DNA from 2 places in the Peribacillus sp. AS_2 genome. Region 2 is predicted to be linked to the other one. Evidence: predicted binding sites of a transcription regulator. Region 2 holds the regulator's gene; the other holds the start of a gene.
The links. The regulator NrdR, encoded in region 2, represses ribonucleotide reductase genes. The targets are predictions, from matches to a motif close to AACACNATATATNGTGTT.
Positions count from the first base shown of each region.

Region 1: the regulator NrdR is predicted to act here: its motif matches at 3,918-3,935, upstream of OTG27_RS14170 (vitamin B12-dependent ribonucleotide reductase).

Region 1 is NZ_JAPTGA010000007.1:72,156-84,197, reverse strand. It holds gene gcvPA (aminomethyl-transferring glycine dehydrogenase subunit GcvPA) at 1-688, shown strand, start outside; gene gcvPB (aminomethyl-transferring glycine dehydrogenase subunit GcvPB) at 681-2,138, shown strand; gene OTG27_RS14180 (rhodanese-like domain-containing protein) at 2,277-2,660, opposite strand; gene OTG27_RS14175 (lipoate--protein ligase family protein) at 2,862-3,698, shown strand; gene OTG27_RS14170 (vitamin B12-dependent ribonucleotide reductase) at 4,086-6,656, shown strand; gene OTG27_RS14165 (hypothetical protein) at 6,808-6,993, opposite strand; gene splB (spore photoproduct lyase) at 7,131-8,156, shown strand; gene OTG27_RS14155 (patatin-like phospholipase family protein) at 8,242-9,123, shown strand; gene OTG27_RS14150 (SA1362 family protein) at 9,146-9,520, opposite strand; gene OTG27_RS14145 (DUF1385 domain-containing protein) at 9,658-10,614, opposite strand; gene OTG27_RS14140 (YqhR family membrane protein) at 10,949-11,461, shown strand; gene aroQ (type II 3-dehydroquinate dehydratase) at 11,556-12,005, shown strand; gene OTG27_RS14130 (M24 family metallopeptidase) at 12,002-12,042, shown strand, end outside.
Region 2 is NZ_JAPTGA010000008.1:117,348-129,389, reverse strand. It holds gene OTG27_RS15955 (replication initiation and membrane attachment family protein) at 1-893, opposite strand, end outside; gene nrdR (transcriptional regulator NrdR) at 952-1,419, opposite strand; gene speD (adenosylmethionine decarboxylase) at 1,689-2,069, opposite strand; gene OTG27_RS15940 (glyceraldehyde-3-phosphate dehydrogenase) at 2,425-3,462, opposite strand; gene coaE (dephospho-CoA kinase) at 3,620-4,219, opposite strand; gene ytaF (sporulation membrane protein YtaF) at 4,242-4,874, opposite strand; gene mutM (DNA-formamidopyrimidine glycosylase) at 4,954-5,784, opposite strand; gene polA (DNA polymerase I) at 5,804-8,428, opposite strand; gene hflC (protease modulator HflC) at 8,556-9,488, opposite strand; gene hflK (FtsH protease activity modulator HflK) at 9,485-10,519, opposite strand; gene pnpS (two-component system histidine kinase PnpS) at 10,917-12,042, opposite strand, start outside.

The DNA.
Region 1 (12,042 bases), on a different contig from region 2:
CGAGCCATTGAAAGAAATGGAAGAAATCATTCATGGCGTCAAGTCCATGTTTATCGTTTCCAGTAATCCGCTTGCATTGGGAGCTTTGACATCCCCTGGTGCACTCGGTGCAGATATCGTAACGGGGGATGCTCAGCCATTCGGCATTCCAGCGGCATTCGGTGGCCCTCATTGTGGATATTTTGCGGTTACTAATAAACTTGTACGGAAAGTTCCGGGCAGACTCGTCGGTCAAACGGTCGATGAGAATGGAAAAAGAGGGTTTGTCCTGACGCTTCAAGCTCGTGAACAGCACATTCGCCGTGACAAAGCCACATCCAACATTTGTTCCAATCAAGCTTTGAATGCCTTGGCAGCTTCTGTTGCAATGACCGCGCTTGGGAAAAAGGGTGTCAAAGAGATGGCCGTGCAAAATATACAAAAAGCACATTATGCGAAAAAAGCAATTATGGCAAAAGGGCTGGAAGTGATTTTCGACGGTCCTTCGTTTAATGAATTTGTCATTAAACTGCCTGCCCCGTTTTCAGAGGTCAATGAAAACCTTTTTGAAAAAGGGATGATCGGCGGCTTCGATTTAGGGACGGTTTATCCTGAATTGAAAGACCATATGCTGGTTGCGGTAACTGAACTAAGAACAAAAGAAGAAATTGATGCACTTGCGCAGGAATTGGGGGATCAACATGAATAATCAAGATCAATCACTCATTTTTGAAATCAGTACTTCCGGCCGGATCGGGTACAGTCTGCCAGAAATGGATGTTGCAACTATTCCGCTCGAAGAAATTCTTCCTGCCGACTACATCCGTGAAGAAGAGGCAAAGCTTCCTGAGGTGTCCGAACTGGATATCATGCGTCACTATACTGCACTTTCCAAACGGAATCATGGGGTGGATTCGGGTTTTTATCCGCTGGGTTCATGCACGATGAAATATAATCCGAAAATAAATGAAAATGTGGCACGTTTCAACGGTTTTGCCCATATCCATCCATATCAAGATCCCGCTACTGTACAAGGAGCATTGGGACTATTATTTGATTTGCAGGAACACTTAACGGAAATCACCGGGATGGACCAAGTGACATTACAGCCTGCAGCAGGTGCCCACGGTGAATGGACAGGATTGATGATGATTCGCGCTTTTCACGAAGCGAATGGCGATACAGAACGGACGAAAGTGATTGTACCTGATTCGGCCCATGGTACGAATCCTGCCTCTGCCACTGTTGCCGGACTAGAAACGATTACAGTGAAGTCCGATGAAAATGGGTTAGTCGACCTTGAAGATTTAAAACGTGTTGTCGGACCTGATACGGCGGCCTTGATGCTGACGAACCCCAATACATTGGGATTGTTTGAAGAAAATATTTTGGAAATGGCACAACTTGTCCATGATGCAGGTGGGAAGCTTTATTATGATGGAGCGAATCTGAATGCAGTCCTATCAAAAGCACGACCGGGTGACATGGGCTTTGATGTGGTTCATTTAAATCTCCATAAAACATTCACAGGCCCGCATGGCGGCGGCGGCCCGGGTTCTGGTCCTGTAGGTGTGAAGTCCGACTTGATTCCTTACTTGCCTAAACCTCTTATAGTCAAGCAAGGTGAGCAATTCGCCCTTGATTATGATCGTCCGCAATCCATTGGCAGGGTAAAACCTTATTATGGTAATTTCGGAATAAACGTGAGGGCATATACGTACATCCGTTCAATGGGTCCTGATGGCCTTAAAGCCGTCACAGAGAACGCGGTCATCAATGCCAATTATATGATGCGCAAGTTGGAACCTTATTTTGACTTACCATATAATCGTCATTGTAAGCATGAATTCGTATTAAGCGGACGCCGGCAAAAGAAATTGGGGGTAAGGACTCTCGATATAGCTAAAAGATTGCTGGATTTCGGGTATCATCCTCCAACCATTTACTTCCCGTTGAACGTGGAAGAAGGAATGATGATAGAACCGACTGAAACCGAGTCAAAAGAAACGCTGGATGCGTTCATCGATGCGATGATCCAGATTGCCAAGGAAGCGGAAGAAACTCCGGAAATCGTTCAGGAAGCTCCGCATACAACCGTTATAAAGCGGCTTGATGAAACTCTTGCTGCAAGAAAACCCGTATTGCGTTATCAAGCTTAGATTAGTAGCTTACACGAAAAAATCCCTGCCTGCCGGCGGGGATTTTTCATGTTTATGTAAGATTCCATTAAAGTCCAACAGTTGACTTTCTTTTACTTGAGCTATGGAATTAAAAAGAGCCCATGCCGAGATGGGGTCTTATTTCTTTGCTTTGATTTTCCCGGTCCACATTTTGAAACCGCCCTTTAAGTGAAAAAGTTCCCTGTAGCCCTTTTTGTATAGCATGGCTGCAGCTCTGCCGCTGATGATTTCGCTTTGAGCGTACAAATATACAGGCTTGTCCGGCCTAATTTCGACCAAGCGGGTTTTCATTTGAGTCATAGGGATGTTTCTTGCGCCTAAGATATGACCATTTTCGAAATCATTCGGTTCCCGCACATCAATTAGCTGCACTTTTCTGTAGTTGGCGATAAATTCGTCCTGTGTTAGTGTTTTAACGATTTTACGCTGGCGGTACCAATTAAAAAGTGAATACGCAATAACCACTCCGAGGATGATGAGCAGTGTATATAATATTTCCAAACATAAAAACTCCCTTCTACCTTAACGAATACAGACAATCTTTATTATATAATTGCTTTACCCAATAATCAAAAAGAATTTTCATCAAATTCTTCATGACTTGATAGCACTTTCTTTTTTAGAGTGTTAAAGTCTGTTAAACTACTACATGTGAGTTTTTTGTGGGGGATTGAAAAACGTCTATCGAAACGAGGGGTAAGGATGACTAAAGAAAAATGGGGTTTTATAGATTCGGGGTATTGTTCACCGGCTTTTAATATGGCGCTGGACGAAGCCCTGTTAAACTGGCAAAGCAAAGGGGAAATTCCGCCGATCATACGATTTTACGGCTGGGATCCAGCGACATTGTCGATCGGTTATTTTCAAAAGGCAGAAGCGGAGATTGATCTGGAAGAGGTCAAAAGGCAGGGCCTTGGTTTTGTTCGCAGGCCGACAGGAGGACGAGCGGTACTGCACGAACATGAATTGACTTATAGTGTAATCGTTCCAGAATCCTATCCGGGAATGCCAACCACCGTTACTGAAGCTTATCGTGTCATTTCTGAAGGAATATTGATGGGGTTCAGGAATCTTGGATTGGATGCTTATTTTGCCGTGCCTCGAAGCGAACAGGAAAAAGCGGCTTTAAAATCGCCCAGGTCTTCCGTCTGCTTTGATGCACCTAGCTGGTATGAACTGGTCGTTGAGGGCAGGAAGGTCGCTGGCAGCGCTCAAACCAGGCAAAAAGGCGTCATCCTTCAGCACGGGTCCATTTTGCTTGAGCTTGATGATGATAAGCTCTTTAGCGTATTTAAATTCTCAAATGACAGGGTTAAAGAGAGAATGCAAAAAAACTTAAAAAACAAAGCTGTGGCCATGAATGACATTGCCGGGAGAAAGATAACCATCCCTGAAGCGAAAGAAGCTTTCGAAAAAGGTTTTGCCGAAGGACTTTCGGTCGATTTAGAGCCATATGTCCTCACCGAAAAGCAATTGCTGGAAGTGAAGGCCATTACAGAAAGCAAATATGAAAGCGATGAATGGAATTTCATGAGATAGAGGAAGCATAATTAGAGTGGATAATAAAAAGTTTTTTCAGATTTGTTTGACCGAATAACACATCCCTTGCAGGGATAAGCCCTAAAAGGGATGGGGAAAAAGCAAGGTCCAAATTAATTGAAATCTGATGAAAAATTATTATAAATCGACATTTTCCTCCCTTTTGCTAACTATATTAATTGATTTAACGTTTGACAAAATAAAAAGTTATTCAAAACAAACACAATATATAGTAGTTGAAATATTTAATGCGACACTATATATTGATTTTTGAGTTTCGCTATGATAAATTTAGGGTACTTGTTAAGCGAAACGGACATGTAAGGCTACATAAGGATTTTTGCGGCAGCAAGAACGGATCATGAAACATATAAAGGAGAGGGAATTATGTCGGTTGTAATAAAAGAAGCTTTAAAGGTTGATCTAGATAGGTTGAATAAGGATATTTCTTTATTTCCCCAGGTTCACCCTGTAACTGCTGATATGAAAATGGCGCATAAGGGAGTGTCCCGTCTAGTCATGCTTGACCGCTATTCTTTTAAGGATACTGAAAAAATCACACTCTCGGCAGGCGATTTCGTCGTGTTGACGATTAAGGAAGATCCGAAATTCCCGGCAAGGGGTCTCGGTTACATCGTTGAAATTGATTGGGAAACCAAAAAAGCCAAGGTATTGGTGGATGAAGAATTCCGTGGCGTATTGGATAATCCGGAAGAAGTCGAGACGGGAATTGTAAACCGTCCATTGGATATAATCGAAAAGCCTCTTGAAATATACTATGAACAAATTGCGAAACGTAATGCAACGGGATTGGCATCAGTGGAAACCACGGAAGAAAAAAGAACGGAATGGTTCAATAAATTCTATGAAGAATTAAAGAACCTTAATTTCGTCCCGGCAGGCCGAGTATTATACGGTGCAGGTTCCAATACGGATGTTACTTATTTCAACTGCTATGTAATGCCATTCGTACCGGATTCACGTGAAGGCATTTCAGAACATAGGAAACAAGTGATGGAAATCATGAGCCGCGGCGGCGGAGTGGGTACGAACGGATCGACACTGCGTCCAAGAAACACTCTGGCAAAAGGGGTAAATGGAAAATCCTCGGGTTCAGTGTCATGGCTTGACGATATTGCAAAACTGACGCATCTTGTTGAACAGGGCGGCAGCAGACGAGGCGCGCAAATGATCATGCTTGCTGATTGGCATCCCGATATTGCAGAGTTCATCATTTCCAAAATGCAAAATCCAAGGATTTTGCGTTACCTAGTGGAAAACACTAAAGATGAAGCCATCAAGAAATATGCCACGGATAAATTGAAATTCACGCCGCACACGGAACAGGAAACGGCTATGTATCAAGGGATCATCAATTATAAGGAGATTCCTGGCCAAGGCGGGTTCAGCGAGAAAATCATTAGGGATGCAGAGGAAAAGATCCGTACAGGCGGAACATACAGTGTCCATAATTCGGATTTCTTGACTGGAGCCAATATCTCCATTTGCCTGACCAAGGAATTTATGGAAGCGGCCGAACAAGATGCGGAATATGAATTGCGTTTTCCTGATGTTGAAAGCTATAATGCCGAAGAAATGGCCATTTACAATAAAGAATGGCATAATGTCGGTGATGTTCGCGAATGGGAGAAAATGGGTCATAAAGTCCGTGTTTACCGTAAAATCCGGGCTAAAGAGCTTTGGAACTTAATAAACATTTGTGCAACATATTCTGCTGAACCAGGTATTTTCTTTATCGATAATGCAAATGAAATGACGAATGCCAAAGCATACGGTCAACAGGTTGTAGCCACGAACCCTTGTGGAGAACAGCCATTGGCTCCATATTCAGTATGTAACCTTGCTGCTGTCAATCTGGCTGAAATGGCTGATAAAGAAAGCAAAACTGTTAATTTCGAGAAACTTAAGCAGACAGTTGAAGTCGGTGTGCGCATGCAGGACAATGTCATTGACGCAACTCCTTATTTCTTGGATGAAAACAAAAAACAGGCACTGGGCGAGCGACGGGTTGGACTAGGTGTAATGGGTCTGCATGACCTGTTGATCTACTGTGAAACGGAATATGGCTCTGAAGAAGGAAATATCCTGGTTGACAAGGTGTTTGAAACGATTGCGACCACAGCTTACAGGGCTTCGGTGGAACTTGCTAAAGAAAAAGGCAGTTTCCCGTTCCTGATCGGGTCAACGGACAAAGAAACCAATGAGCTTAGAACACGTTTCACACAAACCGGATTTATGGAAAAAATGCCGGAAGATATCAGGGAAAGTGTTGCTGCACATGGTATCCGTAACTCTCATTTATTGACAGTGGCTCCTACGGGAAGTACAGGAACGATGGTTGGGGTATCAACAGGTCTTGAACCGTATTTCTCCTTCACGTATTTCCGCAGCGGCCGTCTTGGTAAATTCATTGAAGTTAAGGCTGACATTGTACAGGAATACTTGGATCGCCATCCAGAAGCCGATACAGAAGAGCTTCCAAAATGGTTCATTTCCGCTATGGAATTAGCTCCAGAAGCACATGCTGATGTTCAATGCATCATTCAACGCTGGATTGACAGCTCGATCAGCAAGACGGTCAATGCCCCAAAAGGATATACTGTCGAACAAGTTGAAAAGGTATATGAACGTCTATACAAAGGCGGAGCAAAAGGCGGAACGGTATATGTGGATGGCAGCCGTGACAGTCAGGTCCTTACGCTCAAAGCGGAAGAAAACCAAATGGACGAGCAGCTTGAAATGGATGAATTGACAAATGTGGAAGAAAAGAAAAAAGTTGTATTGGTCGATACGATAAATGAGCTGCGTTCGACGAATGTTACAATTGGTTCGGAAGTGGGTAACACTTGCCCCGTATGCCGTAAGGGTGAAGTTCAGGAAATGGGCGGATGCAATACGTGCACGAATTGCGGAGCGCAATTGAAATGCGGGCTATAAGCTGATGCAAAGGAAGTCGTTAAGTATGCTGCAAAGCTATCTTAACGGCTTTTTTTTAGAGTCATTAATCCGGGCAGTGATAGTCTGTTCAATTAAATACCAATAGGTGAAGACCGAATAATCGTAAATTCGGTCTTCTTTTCACGTTCAATCAACCATTTTCATTTTGCTGCCCTATTTCCTTTTCGGCTAGATATTGGTTGCCATCTTTCAATACCGAAAATTCATCGACGGAGTCTCCCGGTATATTCCTTGGATTTGGAAATTTATTATCTGTTTGAACGGTGATCGTTTGTTTTCCCATTCCATTTGTCAAGAAGTCTCGTTTATTAGCCATATCGCATCTCCTTCATTTTGAATTTCCAAGTAAAAACAATCATGAGGATAAAAGAATAAAGAAAAACTATCCTTATCAATTAGATTGTGTAGTTCGATTGAAAGTATGAACAAATCGAAAAAAGAATGGAGATCGAAATGAAACCATTTATGCCACAGTTAGTATATATCGAGCCAAGGGCATTGGAATACCCGCTTGGCCGGGAATTGAAGAAGAAATTCGAAGATTTGAACATTGAAATCCGTGAGACCACATCGCATAACCAAATAAGGGATCTTCCTGGAGAAAATGATCTGCAAAAATATCGTGTCGCCAAATCGACACTCGTGATAGGAATCAGAAAAACATTGAAATTCGATTCTTCAAAGCCATCTGCTGAATATGCCATCCCTCTTGCTACAGGGTGCATGGGGCATTGTCACTATTGTTATTTACAGACGACACTCGGATCAAAGCCATATATTCGGACATATGTGAATCTTGACGAGATTTTCGAGGCAGCCGAAAAATATATAAATGAGAGAAAGCCTGAAATTACCCGTTTTGAGGCAGCCTGTACATCGGATATCGTCGGAATTGATCATTTGACACATTCGTTAAAAAGGGCCATAGAGTATTTTGGGAAAAGTGAATATGGGGTTCTTAGGTTCGTCACTAAATTCCATCATGTCGATCATCTGTTGGATGCTGAACATAATGGAAAAACGAGATTTCGCTTCAGTATAAATTCACGTTATGTGATAAAAAATTTCGAACCCGGGACTTCGAGCTTCGAAGAACGGATGGAAGCGGCACGTAAAGTGGCAGGTGCCGGATATCCCCTGGGTTTTATCGTAGCTCCAATATACCGTCATGAAGCATGGAAGGAGGGCTACCATGAATTATTCGAACGGTTGAGTGAGGCCTTAAAAGGGGTGGATATCCCTGACTTGACTTTCGAATTAATCCAGCATCGGTTCACTGGTCCAGCAAAAAAAGTGATTCAAAAAAACTATCCGAAAACAAAATTGGAACTGGACGAAACGAAGCGTAAATATAAATGGGGCCGATATGGAATTGGTAAATATGTTTATCAAAATGAGGAAGCGGCAGAACTGGAAACGACCATTCGTGGGTATATAGCGGAATTTTTCCCGAAAGCGGAAATTCAGTATTTTACCTGAATCAAGGCAATTTTCTTTTTGAAACTGTCATAAATCGCTCTAATCCTGCTTAGAAATGTAAAGACCGGATTAGGGGAGGGCAGCTATGATTATTGACGGCGTTTTTTCCGGAGGCGGGATTAAAGGCTATGGTTTAGTGGGAGCCCTGCAGGAATTAGAAGAAAAGGGATTTGTATTCCATCGAACAGCAGGGACGAGTGCAGGATCCATAATTGCAGCATTCGTAGCGGCTGGGTACACGGGAAAAGAAATGGAAAAGTTTTTTCTTGATATAGATTTAAGCGGCCTGCTGGATAAAAGGCGTGGTCTTTTGCCTATCCCATTTGCCAAATGGCTTCTTTTATACTGGAAACTGGGCCTTTATAAAGGCAACGCCTTGGAAGCATGGGTCGCCGGTAAACTTGCCGAAAGGAATGTAGTCACCTTTAAGGATGTTCGGCCGAAATCACTCCGTATCATAACCTCTGACATTTCAAATGGGAAATTGGTCGTACTGCCTGATGATTTGCCTAATTATGGAATAGACCCGAGCACTTTTCCAGTGGCAAAGGCAGTAAGAATGAGTTGCAGCATTCCGTATTTCTTTGAGCCAGTCAAACTTAATGTCGGAAAAAGCAAGTTCCTTTTTGTTGATGGAGGTGTGTTAAGCAATTTTCCAATGTGGTTATTCAATTCAGATCATGTTAGAAAGGAAAGACCGGTCATTGGCCTGCGGTTAAGCGTCGATGAGATATGGAAACCGCATGAGGTGGATAATGCGGTTGAATTGTTCTCCGCACTATTCAAAACGATGAAAGATGCCCATGATGCTAGGTATATTTCCAAGAAACACGTCCATAATATTGTATTCATCCCGATGAAGGGAATTTCTGCAATGGATTTTAATCTGAATGATGAAAAAAAGGGTGAATTGATCAATAAAGGCAGGCAGTGTACGAAAGAATTCCTTAAAAAATGGACTTATTGATGTTAAATAAAAAATCGGGCTCTTAAAAAGAAGCCCGATTTTTCTTTTTATTCTTTTTCCCTTCGATGACGGTTAAGTGACTATCCGTTTTCTTTCTCCATTTTATTTTCTTTGATGATTTTGCTGCAGAGAAGCTAGCCACATTATCTTTTTTCGAAGTTCGGTTTTTTAGCCTTTTTTTCGATTGGCGGGCAGCCTTTCGGAATGCTTGCTGCTCTTTCTTAACTGGTTTTCCCTTTGTTAATCCGGTATAAATCATATAAATAATCCCTGCGACAATGGCTATTATGAGAATGTTTCTAAAAAAGCCAATCGGGTCATTAAATAGTCGGCTCAATAGTCCGAGGACTCCGAGGGCGATGATTCCGTATATCATGAAAGATATGAAACGTTTCAACAAAGACACCTCCTTAAGAGCATCATAAGCATTTTTAGCTTATTTTAAACATTCTAATTGTGAAATATTTGAAAAAAATGAAGATCATTCATTTAGTTAGTATATGATTTTTCATCATCAAAATGTGTATAGATGTTTTACACAATTACATCCGATTCTAAACCTTTTTCGGTCTCTTTTTCCATCCTCAACAGTTCTTGGAAGGATGCCAATGCGACTTCGACTTGATCATCGGTAGGGGCTTTGGTTGTCAATAACTGAAGCCAAAGGCCGGGATAGCCAAGGTAACGCAGGATGGGTGTGTCCCTTACTTTGTTAGTCAACTGCAAGACTTCGAATGCTATGCCGAGTACGACGGGGATAAGCAAAATGCGATTGACGACACGAACCCATAGCGGATCTATTGGTACAAGAAGATAGACAAACATCCCTACAATGACAGTAAATAAAATAAAACTGCTGCCACAGCGATAATGAAGGCGGGAACTTGCCTGCACATTTGCAACCGTCAATTCTTTTCCGCTTTCAAAGCAATTGATCACCTTATGCTCTGCTCCGTGATACTGAAAGACCCGCTTGATCAATGGCGTCAAGGAAACTACATAAATATATACGAGCAGTAAGATCAGCTTGAACAAGCTTTCCACTAATACCTGAGCCGTATGGCCACTGAAAATGGGTTCTGTCAATTTTGCGAGGAAGACAGGAATCAAGGTGAAAAGCAATTTCCCAAATAGGAAGGAGATCACACCGATCACGGCAACACCTAGCCAAAGACTTAATTTAGAGGGGTCTTTCGTTTCTTTTTTCGTTTCGACCTGTTTTTCCCCGTCTTCTTCTTCTTCATACTGTTCAGTTGAAAAGTTAAGATGTTTCGAACCGGTGGCACTTGACTGAATCAGTGATACGATACCCCGTAGAAACGGTATTTTTTTTAAGCGGTTTACAACAGGTTTCGATTCACGCGGCAGATGATAATATACAATCGTCGAATCTTTGCGGCGTACCGCAGTGACTGTGTGATGTTTGCCACCGAACATGACGCCTTCCACTACAGCCTGCCCTCCATAAACGGGTTTTTGAACCTCAGACATTTCTACACCAACCTAATAGTTATTCACGTAGCTCTCTCATGGGTGCTAACATGTGTATTATCAAGCATCACAAGGGTTTAAGGCGGTCCTCCAAAATGGAAGGGAAGCTTTATCCCCTGCAATTGCTTTTTGAATGTTGAATCACAGAAAGGTATTATCCTGTGTACATTATAAATTTCAACAGAGGAAGGGGATTTTCCTCTGAAAAAAGCAGATTATTTATGATTTAATCATACAGAATTAATCACAAAACCTCTAGTGATTCTCCTCCCCAATAATAAAAAAAAATAGTTCTATTTAACAAAGGGCATACTACGTAGCGGAGGTGTTTGATATGTCTTCTAATGAAAATGGACAAATTCAACAGGAATATCAAAGCATGTTAATCTACAATGTACTTGCTGTCGGTTTTGTTGGGGGGGCTTTAGCCAGTTTTATTGGAATCCTAGCCCATTATGTTAACTTTATGGATTTTAGCCCAAAATTCATACTGACTTCGTGGTCAAATATGACCTGGATCGATCATTGGCTCGGTACGGTAATGACCATGATTTTATTCGGAATTTTATCCGTGGGGATCGCTTTTATATACTATAGTCTCTTTAAAAGGATGAAGAGTATTTTTCCGGGTATTTTTTTGGGGGTGGTCTGCTGGGCTTTACTTGTATTTGTCCTGAAACCGATGTTCATCGATTTACCAACCTTTTATAAAATGTCAGCAAATACGGTTATAACAAGTGTATGCATTTTTATTATATACGGTCTTTTTGTAGGGTTTTCTATATCATATGATCATCAGGAATATATACGCCATAAAAACAAGGCCGAGAAGCAATCGGAAAGCTGATTGCTTCTTGGTTGTAAAAAAGTAGTAAGACAATTTGGAATTATGATAGAATGTTCATGGAAAGCAATCTTTTAACATGAGCAGGTGTTTGATGATGACAAAAATCTTACTAATCAATGGTCCGAATTTAAATCGCTTGGGGAAGCGGGAACCTGCGCATTATGGATCCTCGACGCTTGCGGATGTGGAAGCGCAATTAATGCTGCAAGCACAAGGGTTAAATGTGGAATTAACCTCTTTTCAAACTAACCATGAAGGAGCGATTATCGACAAGCTCCATTGGTCAGAGGATCATGGGATCGACGGGATTATCATTAATCCCGGGGCTTTTACTCATTATAGTTATGCGATTCGTGATGCAATAGCCGGAATTGATGTTCCAGTGGTGGAAGTGCATATTTCGAACATACATGCCCGTGAAAGCTTTCGACATGAATCAGTGACCGCTGCGGTATCGGCGGGACAGATTGTCGGCTTGGGGATACACGGTTATGAATTGGCGTTGCAGGCGATCACAAAGATTGCAAAGGGGGAAATTAAATGAATAAACTAATGCGCTTAAGAGCCTCGATGGAAAAGGT
Region 2 (12,042 bases):
TCTTTTTGTGTCCGTTCACGAATTGGCTGCACCCGATTGACAAGGGAAGGCATATCGGCCTGCCGTTCGATCTGGTACCAGTCCCTTGCCGCCTTTCTAAGCAATTCCTCATCAATCTCATCATCCAATGAAACGGCATCCATTACTAGTTTTTGCATTTCCAGCGGATCAATGCCATATAAAAAAGCGAGTTTGGCAATCGTACTTTTTATTTTAGGAGTAAAAGCCTTTTTCGGCACGATCGAGGATTTCATCCCGGCAAATAAAAGGTCAAAATCGAATAAGTCATCAAACCCCGACGGCTCAACGCCTTCCGCCCGATCGATGTATTGCTGTTCAGGCACCGGTTTCCATTCGTTTTTCGCTTCATCCGTTACATATAAAGAGTCCAAATGGTCTGATGAGAATACTTCCGCAAAAGATTTAGTCACACCTTCATATTGATCGGTTAAGATATGGTCATCACAAAAGAACCTCTTTAACCGGTTGAATTGAGCTTTACCGATTTTTTTGTATAAGTAGATATTCAGCATTCCATCCGTGAAAAACTGCTGGGGTGAAAGCGGCGGGTTTAACTCATAAATGAATTCCTTCGTTTCATTTTTCGATTTCTTATATACATTCAACAGGCCGATTCCTTCAAGTAAAAGGCGTGCTTCGTAAATATCACCTAACTTAAGGCCGATGGTATTCATTAATTGATAATGCGAGGAGGTTTCCGACCATAGCCTGTTTTCCTCCAACTCACTCCATAACGTCATATATAGGCTAATGCAGATAGGTCCAATAAGAGGTTGATATAGTCGGGTAAGTATTTTCCGATCATAATCATGAAGCAGCCCCGCAGATGAGACCAAATATGAATCAGCTGGGAGCAATTCTTGCCAATGCATTGACATCTCCATTCAAACCTTTCAAAAGATGTAGTGAAAAAAGAGCCAAAGTGAATCTTCAGCTCTGCTTTCTTTCTTTATTTATTAAATCTTTCAGTTCATCAATAAAGACATTGATATCTTTAAATTGTCGATAGACGGATGCGAACCTTACATAGGCAACCTCATCGACTTCTGCCAGCTTGTCCATTACCATTTCGCCGACACTGTCGCTTTTCACTTCCGATATGCCCTGGTTGCGTAGTTCTTTTTCTACATAACTGGTAATTTGCTCTAGTTCTTTCAAGGGAACCGGACGTTTTTCGCAAGCCCTGATTAAGCCACGCAGGATTTTATCACGACTGAACTCTTCACGTGTCCCGCCCTTTTTCACTACAATAAGCGGTGTTTCCTCCACCTTTTCAAATGTCGTGAATCGAAAACCACATGCCTCACATTCACGGCGTCGTCGAATCGATTTACTTTCATCGACTGGCCTGGAATCGAGCACTCTTGTTCCGTTATATTGACATGATGGGCATTTCATCATTATCAGCTCCGTATTTTATGTAGGACTCCCCTATCTAAATGTTCCCCAAGGAATTACTTCTCTATCTTAATCTTATATTAAAAGGAACGGACAGTACAAGTAAAAAGTGTAACTTCCGGCAGCAGGCACTTTTTGTTCTGCCGTTGAAGCACCGTTGCCAAGGGCATTGTGCTTCAAGGCAATCCTCTCCAATAAAGTGAATCAGACTGCCGATTCATTGCATTAAAAAAGAGATGCACCCATGGCATCTCTGTGTATACATTTTTTTATAGGGCACTTATATTGGCTTTTTTCATTTGTACAGGACCTAATCCACGTGGTAATTCTATGTTTTCACGTGTTTGCGCATTCAAAGCTTCTGCAATATAATCTGCCGCAATATTCGGATCCAAGTTACCGCATGTATAGACATCAATGCTCGCATAGCCGTGTTCTGGAAAACTGTGAATCGTTAAGTGTGATTCAGAAATGATGACAACCCCGCTGACTCCTTGTGGAGCAAATTTGTGAAAGGCAACTTCTCGTACCTCTGCACCTGATTTCAAAGCAGCGTCAACAAAAATCTTTTCAATTAAATCGATATTGTTCAGTTTTTCAAAGTCACAACCCCAAAGTTCAGAAATGACATGTCTACCCATTGTTTCCATAGTGTAAGCTGTTTCCATATTAAGCTTCCCCCTTACCATGATTTAAAAATAAGTTCTGATAACTACCACGGGGGAAAGTTAGTCCAAAGAGGTCCTAACCCTTTAAGTAGCCATCATGCAAACCGTTTTGAAGAAGTTCACGATTCATAGTATATATGGTTTGAATTTTTTTTGCAACTCCAAATTGAATTTTTGGAAAGATAAACTTTATATGTAATGGGGATATAGCGAAGGTTCCAATGTGGAGCAAATTCCGTCTTTTGTTTATTCAGTGCCATAAAGCAGCCGGGAATTCATGGATCACTGCATGAAAAATAGCCCGCTAAAAAATTTTAGCAGGCTCGGGTTTTTCATTTTATTTTACTGATAATTCGACTTCGGACATTTTTTTCAACTCGGAGCCAACCAATTTTACAAGGTCCACTACACGGTTGGAGTAACCCCACTCATTATCATACCAAGCAAGGACCTTCACTTTCCTGTCACCGATCATCATCGTAGTCAATCCATCGATGATTGCAGAGTGTGGATTCGTTTTGAAATCACTGGAAACTAAAGGTTCCATCGTGAATTCCATGATTCCTTTGAGTTCATTTTCTGAAGCATCGATGAAGGCTTGGTTCACTTCTTCAATCGTGACATCACGGTTCAAATCCACAACAAGATCGACTAAAGATACGTTTGGTGTCGGTACGCGTATCGCCATTCCATGAAGTTTGCCTTTTAATTGCGGCAACACTAGTGAGATGGCTTTTGCAGCTCCTGTAGTCGTAGGAATCATGCTTTCCGCAGCGGCACGGGCACGTCTTAAGTCTTTGTGCGGGTTATCGATATTATTTTGATCATTTGTATAAGAATGTATCGTTGTCATTAAACCGTTGTTTATGCCGAATTTTTCATCAAGCACTTTTGCAACAGGTCCAAGGCAGTTCGTTGTACAAGATGCATTGGATATGACGAAATGCTTGTCAATTTCCAGCACCTCCTGATTCACTCCCATTACAATGGTAACGTCTTCATTTTTACCCGGGGCTGATAATATTACTCTTTTTGCTCCTGCGTCTAAATGAAGAGCCGCTTTAGAACGATCATTGAATTTGCCAGTGGCTTCAATTACAATATCTATGTTCATCTCTTTCCAAGGCAATAGCTTTGGATCGCGGTTATTTATTAGTTTTACTTGGCGGCCATTCACTACTAGTGAATCATCTTCAGCTATAATGATACCGTCGAATTTACCATGTATCGTATCATATTTTAGTAAGTGTGCTAAAGTTTCAGCTGGATAGCTTGCATTTATTGCAACAATGTCCAAACTCTCGTCTAATATGGCTTTTCGGAAAACCATTCTTCCAATTCTCCCAAATCCGTTAATCGCTATTCTTGAATTCATTGTTCGGACCCTCCAGAAATATTAGTGTTATACTTATTACCTTTCACATGTAATTAGTATAACATAATTCAGAGGAAATGTGCTAATAAAAATGCGGATTGTTTTATTTTTTCAACATAAAAAGAAGAAACCGGGCGGTTTCTTCTTTTTATCATGATTATATGACATACCATTCGCTAAGTATGGCCTTAACTTGCCGCTTCGTTTCATTAATGTCACCATTATTATCGATGACAGCATCCGCTAAGGCCTTTTTATCGGCCAAGGGCATTTGCGAATTGATCCTGGCAAGTGCCTCCGCCTCCGAAAGACCATTCCTATTCATTAATCGCTTCAATTGTACTTGCTCATCCACATAGATCAAAAGCGTCTTATCCACCATGAATGTCAGCTTGCTTTCGAATAGGAGCGGAATATCCATGAACACCGTTTCTTCTCCTGATGATAGTGCCGCTTCCGTTTTCAGCCGCATCCAATTCCTGACGGCAGGATGCACGATGCCATTCAACAGCAATCTCTTTTCTTGATCATTAAATATGATCGACCCAAGCTTTACGCGATCTATATTCCCATCCGTCAATAAGATATCTTCTCCAAATGCTTTCACAACTTGGTGATAGGCTTCTTCACCTGGCTCAACGACAGCACGGGAAGCCAGATCTGCATCGACAATCGTGAATCCGAGTTCCTGTAAATAGAGGCTGACGGTGCTTTTCCCACTGGCAATGCCTCCGGTGATTCCGATGATTTGTCCCATAAGCTCCCCCCTTTTAACCTTATCATAACTTGAATAAACCGATGATGATCAATAATACACCTGGGAGAAAGGTCAAATGCTGAACAACTTTATTATTTGAAAGCAATTTTCCGCTTTGAATTCCGCTCCAAATGAAAATCGAACTCATAACAGCGATGCACCCTGCGAGGATGATCGGTGAAATCCCGATCATAGCCGCTCCAACTCCTGCCCCGAACGCATCCAGCGAAAGTGCAAACCCCAGAACAAGCGCTTCAACACCTGTTATCGTACCTGATTTATCAAAATCGGCATTCAATGGTTTTTGTAAAATATTAATGACTACCCCAAGTGATTTAATTTCAAAATTAAAGATGATCTTTTCATGATATCTATCATCTTTCAAATCCTTTTCAGGCTTAAAATACTGGTATACCATCCAGGCACCAAGAAAAATGAGGATGATGCCGCCTGTTTTTTCAGCCGCCCCGATAGATATGAGCTGACTGATGAATTGTCCGATGACCATCGCTATACCTAAACTCAATGCAGAACAAAATGAGATGACCGCTATTGACCTTAAGGGGATTTTCATCTTCCGCATACCGAATGTCAAACCGACGCCAAATCCGTCAATACTAACTGCAAAAGCGAGAAAAATAATTTGTAGCCACATCGGAATATTACTCCTTCCCTACTCGTTGCTACCCTAGTATATGGAAGGAGCCCATCCGATGTGTTTGAATAAACATGACCTATTTTAGCGGCTGGCATGACGGGCAAATATGTGTGCCGCGTCCTGCAACAACCAGTTTTTCAAGTGGCGTGCCGCATGTTTTGCAGTTCTCGCCTTTTCTTCCATAAACATTCAGTTCCAACTGAAACATGCCGATTTGCCCTTGGGAATTAATGTATGAACGAATCGTGCTTCCGCCTTTTTCCACAGCTTCACCTAACGTCGCAATGATTTCAGCATGCAACGTTTCGATTTCCTGCAACGAGAGTGAAGATGCCACTCTCTCCGGATGGATACCGGAACGGAATAACGACTCGTCCACATATATATTCCCAATCCCGACGACAACGGTTTGATCAAGGAGAACGGGCTTGATTTTCCTGTTGGTTCTTGCCAACTTCGCACGAAGACCTTCGACAGTAAAATCTTCGGATAACGGTTCAGGCCCTAAGTGCAGCAGGGGCAACTGTTCAAATTCTTCCCCTTTGGCAAATAGATGCATCGTTCCGAATTTCCGGACATCCCTGTACCGAAGTTCACTGCCATCAGTGAAAGTGAAGATCACATGGGTATGCTTATCATACGGCTCTTCTTTTGGATGAACGCCGTATTTCCCTTCCATTCTTAAATGCGAAACCAGCGAATAATCATCCAAGGTGAAAATGAGGAACTTGCCCCGACGGCCTATTGCAGAAATCGTCTGCCCCCTTAAGGCATCCTGAAACTGTTCGACAGGCTCAGGCGCTTTAATGATCTTTGGCCAGAAAACGGACACTTCCTTGATCTCTTTTCCGAGTACGAGCTGCTCTAACGTTCTTCTGACTGTTTCCACTTCTGGAAGTTCTGGCATTGCAATCACCTATCTTTTATTATTTGGCATCAAACCATGTTGGCCCGAAAGCATAATCCACTTTAAGGGGCACGTTCAATTCAATGGCATTTTCCATTTCCTCCGGAACGATCACTTTAAGGATTTCGAGTTCCTCAGGAGGGGTTTCAAAAATCAATTCATCATGAACCTGTAGAAGCATTCTCGTTTTGAGCCCCTCCTTTTTCAGGCGTTTATTCATGTTGATCATGGCAAGCTTGATGATATCAGCGGCACTGCCTTGAATCGGCGTGTTCATCGCTGTCCGTTCGGCAAAACTCCTGATGTTGAAATTCCTGCTTGTTATCTCAGGTATATATCGCCTTCTTTGCATCAGAGTCGTGCTATATCCTTTTTGACGGGCCTCATGTATGCTTTCTTCCATATATTCCTGAACACCTGGAAAGCTTCGTAAATACTTCTCGATGAACTCTCCAGCTTCTTTTCTCGTGATTCCAAGACTTTGCGATAGTCCGTAATCACTTATACCATAAACGATTCCGAAGTTGACCGCTTTGGCATGGCGCCTCATGTTCGAGGTGACTTGATCTGCCGATACATGGAATACGTCCATGGCTGTCCTTGTATGGATGTCCATCCCGGCCTGGAATGCTTCCACCAATCCGCTGTCATTGGCGATATGCGCCAGGACACGTAATTCGATCTGGGAGTAGTCGGCAGCAAAAATGATCCAATCCTTTTCGGAAGGAATGAAGGCCTGCCTGATTTTCCTTCCTTCTTCCAGTCTGATCGGGATATTCTGGAGATTGGGATCTGTAGAACTTAACCGGCCGGTCTGGGTCAATGCTTGGTTGAACCGGGTGTGAACCTTGTCCGTTTTGCCATTGACCACTTTAAGCAATCCTTCAATGTAAGTAGATTGCAGCTTACCAAGCTGGCGATACAACAGTATTTCCTTAACGATATCATGCTTGCTCTCCAGTTTTTCCAATACATCGGCTGAAGTCGAATAACCTGTTTTGGTTTTCTTCATGACCGGAAGCTCCAACTTTTCAAACAGGATGGCCCCAAGCTGTTTAGGTGAATTGATATTGAATGCCTCTCCAGCCAATTCGAAAATTCGCGCTTCGATATTTCTTAAGCGAATGGCTAATTCCTGTCCCATGTTTTTCAGTCGGCCTATGTCCACCTTGATTCCCTGCCATTCCATATTTGCCAGGATGATCGACAAGGGCAGCTCCAGTTCCGTAAATAGGTGATACTGCTCGAACTCTTGCAGCTTATCTATCATCGGTTCTTTCAGTGAAAAGATCGCCTTCGATTTTCTGGCGATATGCTCCCTCAATTCCGCTTCCTCAGGTATTTTGCGTTTTGCACCTTTTCCATAAAAAACGTCATCTGTTTCAAGCCGGATAGTACCTTGGGTTTTCGTGATTTCTGCGACTTCGTCCACTGACTCTGCCGGATCAAGGATGTAGGATGCCAAAAACACATCAAAATCGATGCCTTTTATTTCGACTCCCCGATGACGCAGTGCCACGACCGTACGCTTCGCATCGAAAACCGTTTTCTTTTTTGTTTCATCCTCTGCCCAGGATTTAAATGCATCGGAACTCAGAGCATCCTCTCCATTGAAGTAAAAATGACCTTGTTCATTACTGATGGCGATCCCTATTATGTCGGCTCGATGATAATTATCTTCTAAAATTTCAACATACAAGGCACTTTCATCTGCAAACATTCCTTCTGTCATTTCAGCAGTGTGTACCTCTATCTTCTCCTGTTCAATCGGTGCGCTTTCCGTTACATCCAATTTATCGAGTAAAGTCGAAAAACCAAGCTCCTTATAGAATGAGATGACCCGATCCTGATCCATGCCCGTGTACTCGGTCTCGTTAACGGAAACTTCAAGCGGCGCTTCCCTCGTTATCGTAGCCAGCTCTTTGCTTAATAAGGCCAGGTCTTTATGTTCTTCAATTTTCTCTTTCAATTTTTGTCCGCTTACCTCATCAATCGACTGCAGAAGGTTTTCAACCGTTTCAAATTGATGCAATAATTTAAGGGCAGTCTTTTCACCAACACCCGGAATACCGGGGATATTGTCGGAGGCATCTCCCATCAGCCCTTTTAAATCAATGATTTGCAAAGGGGATAGACCGTATTTTTCATGTATATGCTTTGGAGTGTATTCCTCAATTTCAGTAATCCCCTTTTTCGTGATGGAAACTGTCGTACTAGGGGAGGATAATTGCGTTAAGTCCTTATCACCGGAAATGACCTTCACTTCAAAACCATCTTTTTCCGCTTGTAAAGACAGCGTACCGATAATATCATCGGCTTCGTAGTTCTCCAGTTCATACCTTTTTATTTGAAAACAATCAAGCAGCTCCCGAATGAAAGGGAATTGCTCGGATAATTCTGGCGGCGTTTTTTGGCGCCCCCCCTTATATTCTTTAAATGATGCATGCCTGAATGTCGTTTTACCCGCATCGAATGCCACAAGTATGTGCGTTGGCTTTTCTTCTTCAAGAATGCGGTTGAGCATCATGGTGAATCCGTACACGGAATTCGTATGGACCCCCTTATCATTATTCAAGAGCGGAAGCGCAAAAAACGCACGGTATGCAATGCTGTTTCCATCTATGAGCACTAGCTTTTTATCCAAATCCGTCTTCCTCCAGTCATACAGGTTTATGTAGTTATAGCTCCTATATAAAAACGCAAAAAGCCGTTCATTTTCCTTCTCTATTCTACCATGAGTAGAAGCGGAAAGAAAAATGACGGCATCAAGGTTATTTTGTATTTCCCATCAACAAGCTGGCATAAGGGGAATCAGAAGGCAGAACGATGACCGTTTGATCTCCAATCGTTTTCTTGTAGGATTCAAGAGTCCGGTATAGTTTATAGAATTCGGGGTCTTTGGAAAACGATTTATTATAGATTTTCGCTGCTTCCCCTTCCCCTTCTGCCCTGATCACTTCTGCATCAGCCTCCGCAGTAGAAAGCAGTTCCTTCACTTTCCGATCGGTATCCGCAATGATACGGTTTTTCTTCGCATCACCTTTGGACAGGTATTCTTGCGCTTTCGATTCCCGCTCGGAAATCATCCTCTTGAAGACGGATGCTTCGTTTTCGGAAGGCAGGTCAGTCCGCTTGATCCGGACATCCGTCAAGCTGATTCCATAACTGTCCTTTTGCAGCAAATCGTTGACTTTTTCGGTTATGCGGTCGTTTAAACTTCCCCTGGATGACTTCTCATCGTTGATGATTTCATCATAATTCAGCTGGCCCAGCTCTGAACGAACTGCCGAATAGATGAACTCTTCCATTTTCGTTTCGGCATTCTCAAGTGTCCTTGCATTTGTAATCAATTTCTTCGGATCTTCTATTCTCCAAACTGCATAGTTATCGATCAGCATCCTTTTTTTATCTTTCGTATTGATTTCCGCTTCGGAAACATCGGAAGTCATCTGATACTTCGGTAAGGTCATGATACTCTGAATGAATGGCACCTTCGCCTTCAATCCCGGAGTCTTATCGATCCTTACCACCTCACCGAATTGGCGGACGACCTTGTATTCGCCCTCTTTGACGATATAGACATTGGTGAAGATGATTAGCAGCAGCGCGATGAAAATAATCAGGAAAATGCCGATTCTCACATAGCCCCTCCAATGAAAATCCCCTTTTTTCAACTCAGAGAAATCTATTATTTTTCCACTCATTGTTTAGTGCCCCCTTCCCCTGTCGCTTTTTCTTCCGATGCATTCCCTTTTTTCGTTTCTTCACCAGGTATGGCGGCTTCATCAGTGGCAGGAGTTTTTTTCGTTTCCTCCTTTTCAAGCGAGCGAAGCGGCAAGTACTTCATTGTGTTTCCATCATCATTCATAATATAAATCTCAGCATTCGGCAATACTTCCTCAAGGGTCTCAATAATTAGACGGTCCTTCGTAATCCCCTTATTGCCTTTATACTCACTGAGTAATTTTTCAAAGACCGCTACATCCCCGCGGGCAGCTTCCGTACGGGCAGCTTTATCCCCATTGGCCTGTGAAATGATGGCATCTTTTTCCCCTTCCGCTTCATTCATCCGCTTATTTTCATATTTATCCGCTTCGTTAATTTTCGTATTCGCCGTTTCACGGGCATCCGTTACATTGGTAAATGCTTTCCGCACTTCTTCATTCGGTAACTCCACGTCCTGGAGTTTAACCGCAGATATGGAAATCCCAACATCATACTTCTCCATTAGCTGTGACAATAAATCGCGTACATCCGCTTCGATTTGCGCTTTACCAGATGTAAGGGCATCATCGATTTTCGTGCTGCCGATTATGCTCCGTAATGCAGCTGAAGTCGTATCGTATAATATTTTTTCTGGATCTTCTGCATTGTATAGATAGTTTGGAGGGTCGGTGATTTTCCACTGAACGACTAGGTCGGCCAGCACAATATTTTCATCACCCGTAATCATTTTGGTCTCACTCGGGTAATCCTTCACCTCTCCATCCTCTTCCTTATATCCAAATTTAAGACTGAATGTTTCTTTGGATAATTTCTCGACCGATTGAATCGGCCAAGGCAGTTTAAAGTGAAGTCCTGGTTCCGTTATCGTCTCCTCCACTTTACCAAACGTCATTATGACAGCTTGATCGGATTCATCAACCGTGTACCAGGTCGATATCGCCACTACACCCAAAATTAAAATAAGAAAGACAAGTCCTGTAATTGTATATATCCTTTTTAAGCTAACGATATGTATCACCCCTTCTTTGCAGTTATATCTTATTTACGCAAGAAAGGGCCTAAAGTTTCATAAAAATCAAATATTTTCCCAGAAAAATAGGATAGAGGAATGGTTCCAGGTGATTATAGCCAAAATTAAAAGACAGAGACCATGTCTCTGCCTACAGTTTATTAAGGGGTTTAGTACGAGTTGAATGTTGATCAACTTAGACGCTATTCCTACAGGAGTTTTCTACCTGTTCCAATCATCTTGTTTTAAAATTTTGGTTGAACTTCTAAATAATCAAACAGAGACTATGTCTCTGTCAATGTTTAACTCCTTGGATGAGGGGTTGTACAACCATTGTACCCCTGCATTATGAAGTCCGTTTTAAGGAATTGTAAAGGACATGTAAATAAAATGCCCGCTACATTTCCCCTTTTAAGCTTTTATTTAAAGTGACTGTAAAAGTCGTCCCTGTTCCAGGTGTGCTTTCCACGTTGATTTTACCTTTATGGACTTCTATTATATGCTTGACGATTGCCAGTCCAATGCCCGTTCCTCCTGAATCGCGGCTCCTCGCCTTATCGATCCGGTAGAACCGTTCAAAGATCCTTGGCAGTTCTTTTTCTTCGATGCCGATCCCGTTGTCTTGAACTGTAATATCGACGGTCTGTTCATTTTCAATGATGTCAACGGTGACCCTGCCGCCATTTGGTGTATAGGTCAATGCGTTCGTAATCAAATTGATGAAAACCTGTTTGATCCTGTCAGATTCCCCTTCAATGAAAACTGGTTCCGGGGATGTTTTAATTTCAAGGGATACTTCTTTTTCCCTCAGCTTGCCTATAAGCATCTCTTGTATTTCGCCAAGCACTTTCGTAATATCCACGACCCCTGCGTTTAAAACGAATTCCTGCTGCTCCATTTTGGATAAATTCAGCAGCTCCTGAATGAGTTCTTGCAGCCGGTCACTTTCTTTCAAGATAATCGATAAAAAGTGCTTTAAGGTCTTTTCATCTTTTAAGGCTCCATCTAACAATGTTTCAGAGAAGCCTTTAATTGAAGTGATCGGAGTCCTCAATTCATGGGACACATTGGCCACGAAATCCTTCCGCATCTGCTCGAGCCTTTTCAATTCGGTGATATCATGGAAAATGAGGAGGATCCCCTTCCATTCGTCATGATTCCCGATTATTGGAGCGCCGTAAATCTCAAAATGCTTTCGTTCTATTGCAAGCGGTATCTTCACCTGCCGTTTTATCGTTTTTTCCGTTCGAAAGATTTCTTCGATGATGGCTATCACTTCCTGGTCTTTAATGACCGAATAATATTCCTGAAACAAAAACGTGGCGGCGTTCACACGGAAGCTTTTCTTGAATTCCCGGTTGATCAAGGTCGTATACCCTTTACTGTCTATCAGCAAGACCCCGCTACCGATATTCTCAACAAGAGTTTCCAAACGATCCTGATTCATTTCCCTCGCTATCTCTGTTTCCTGAAGATTCCTCGCCAATATGTTCAAGGAAGTTGTCAGCATTCCCGTTTCATCG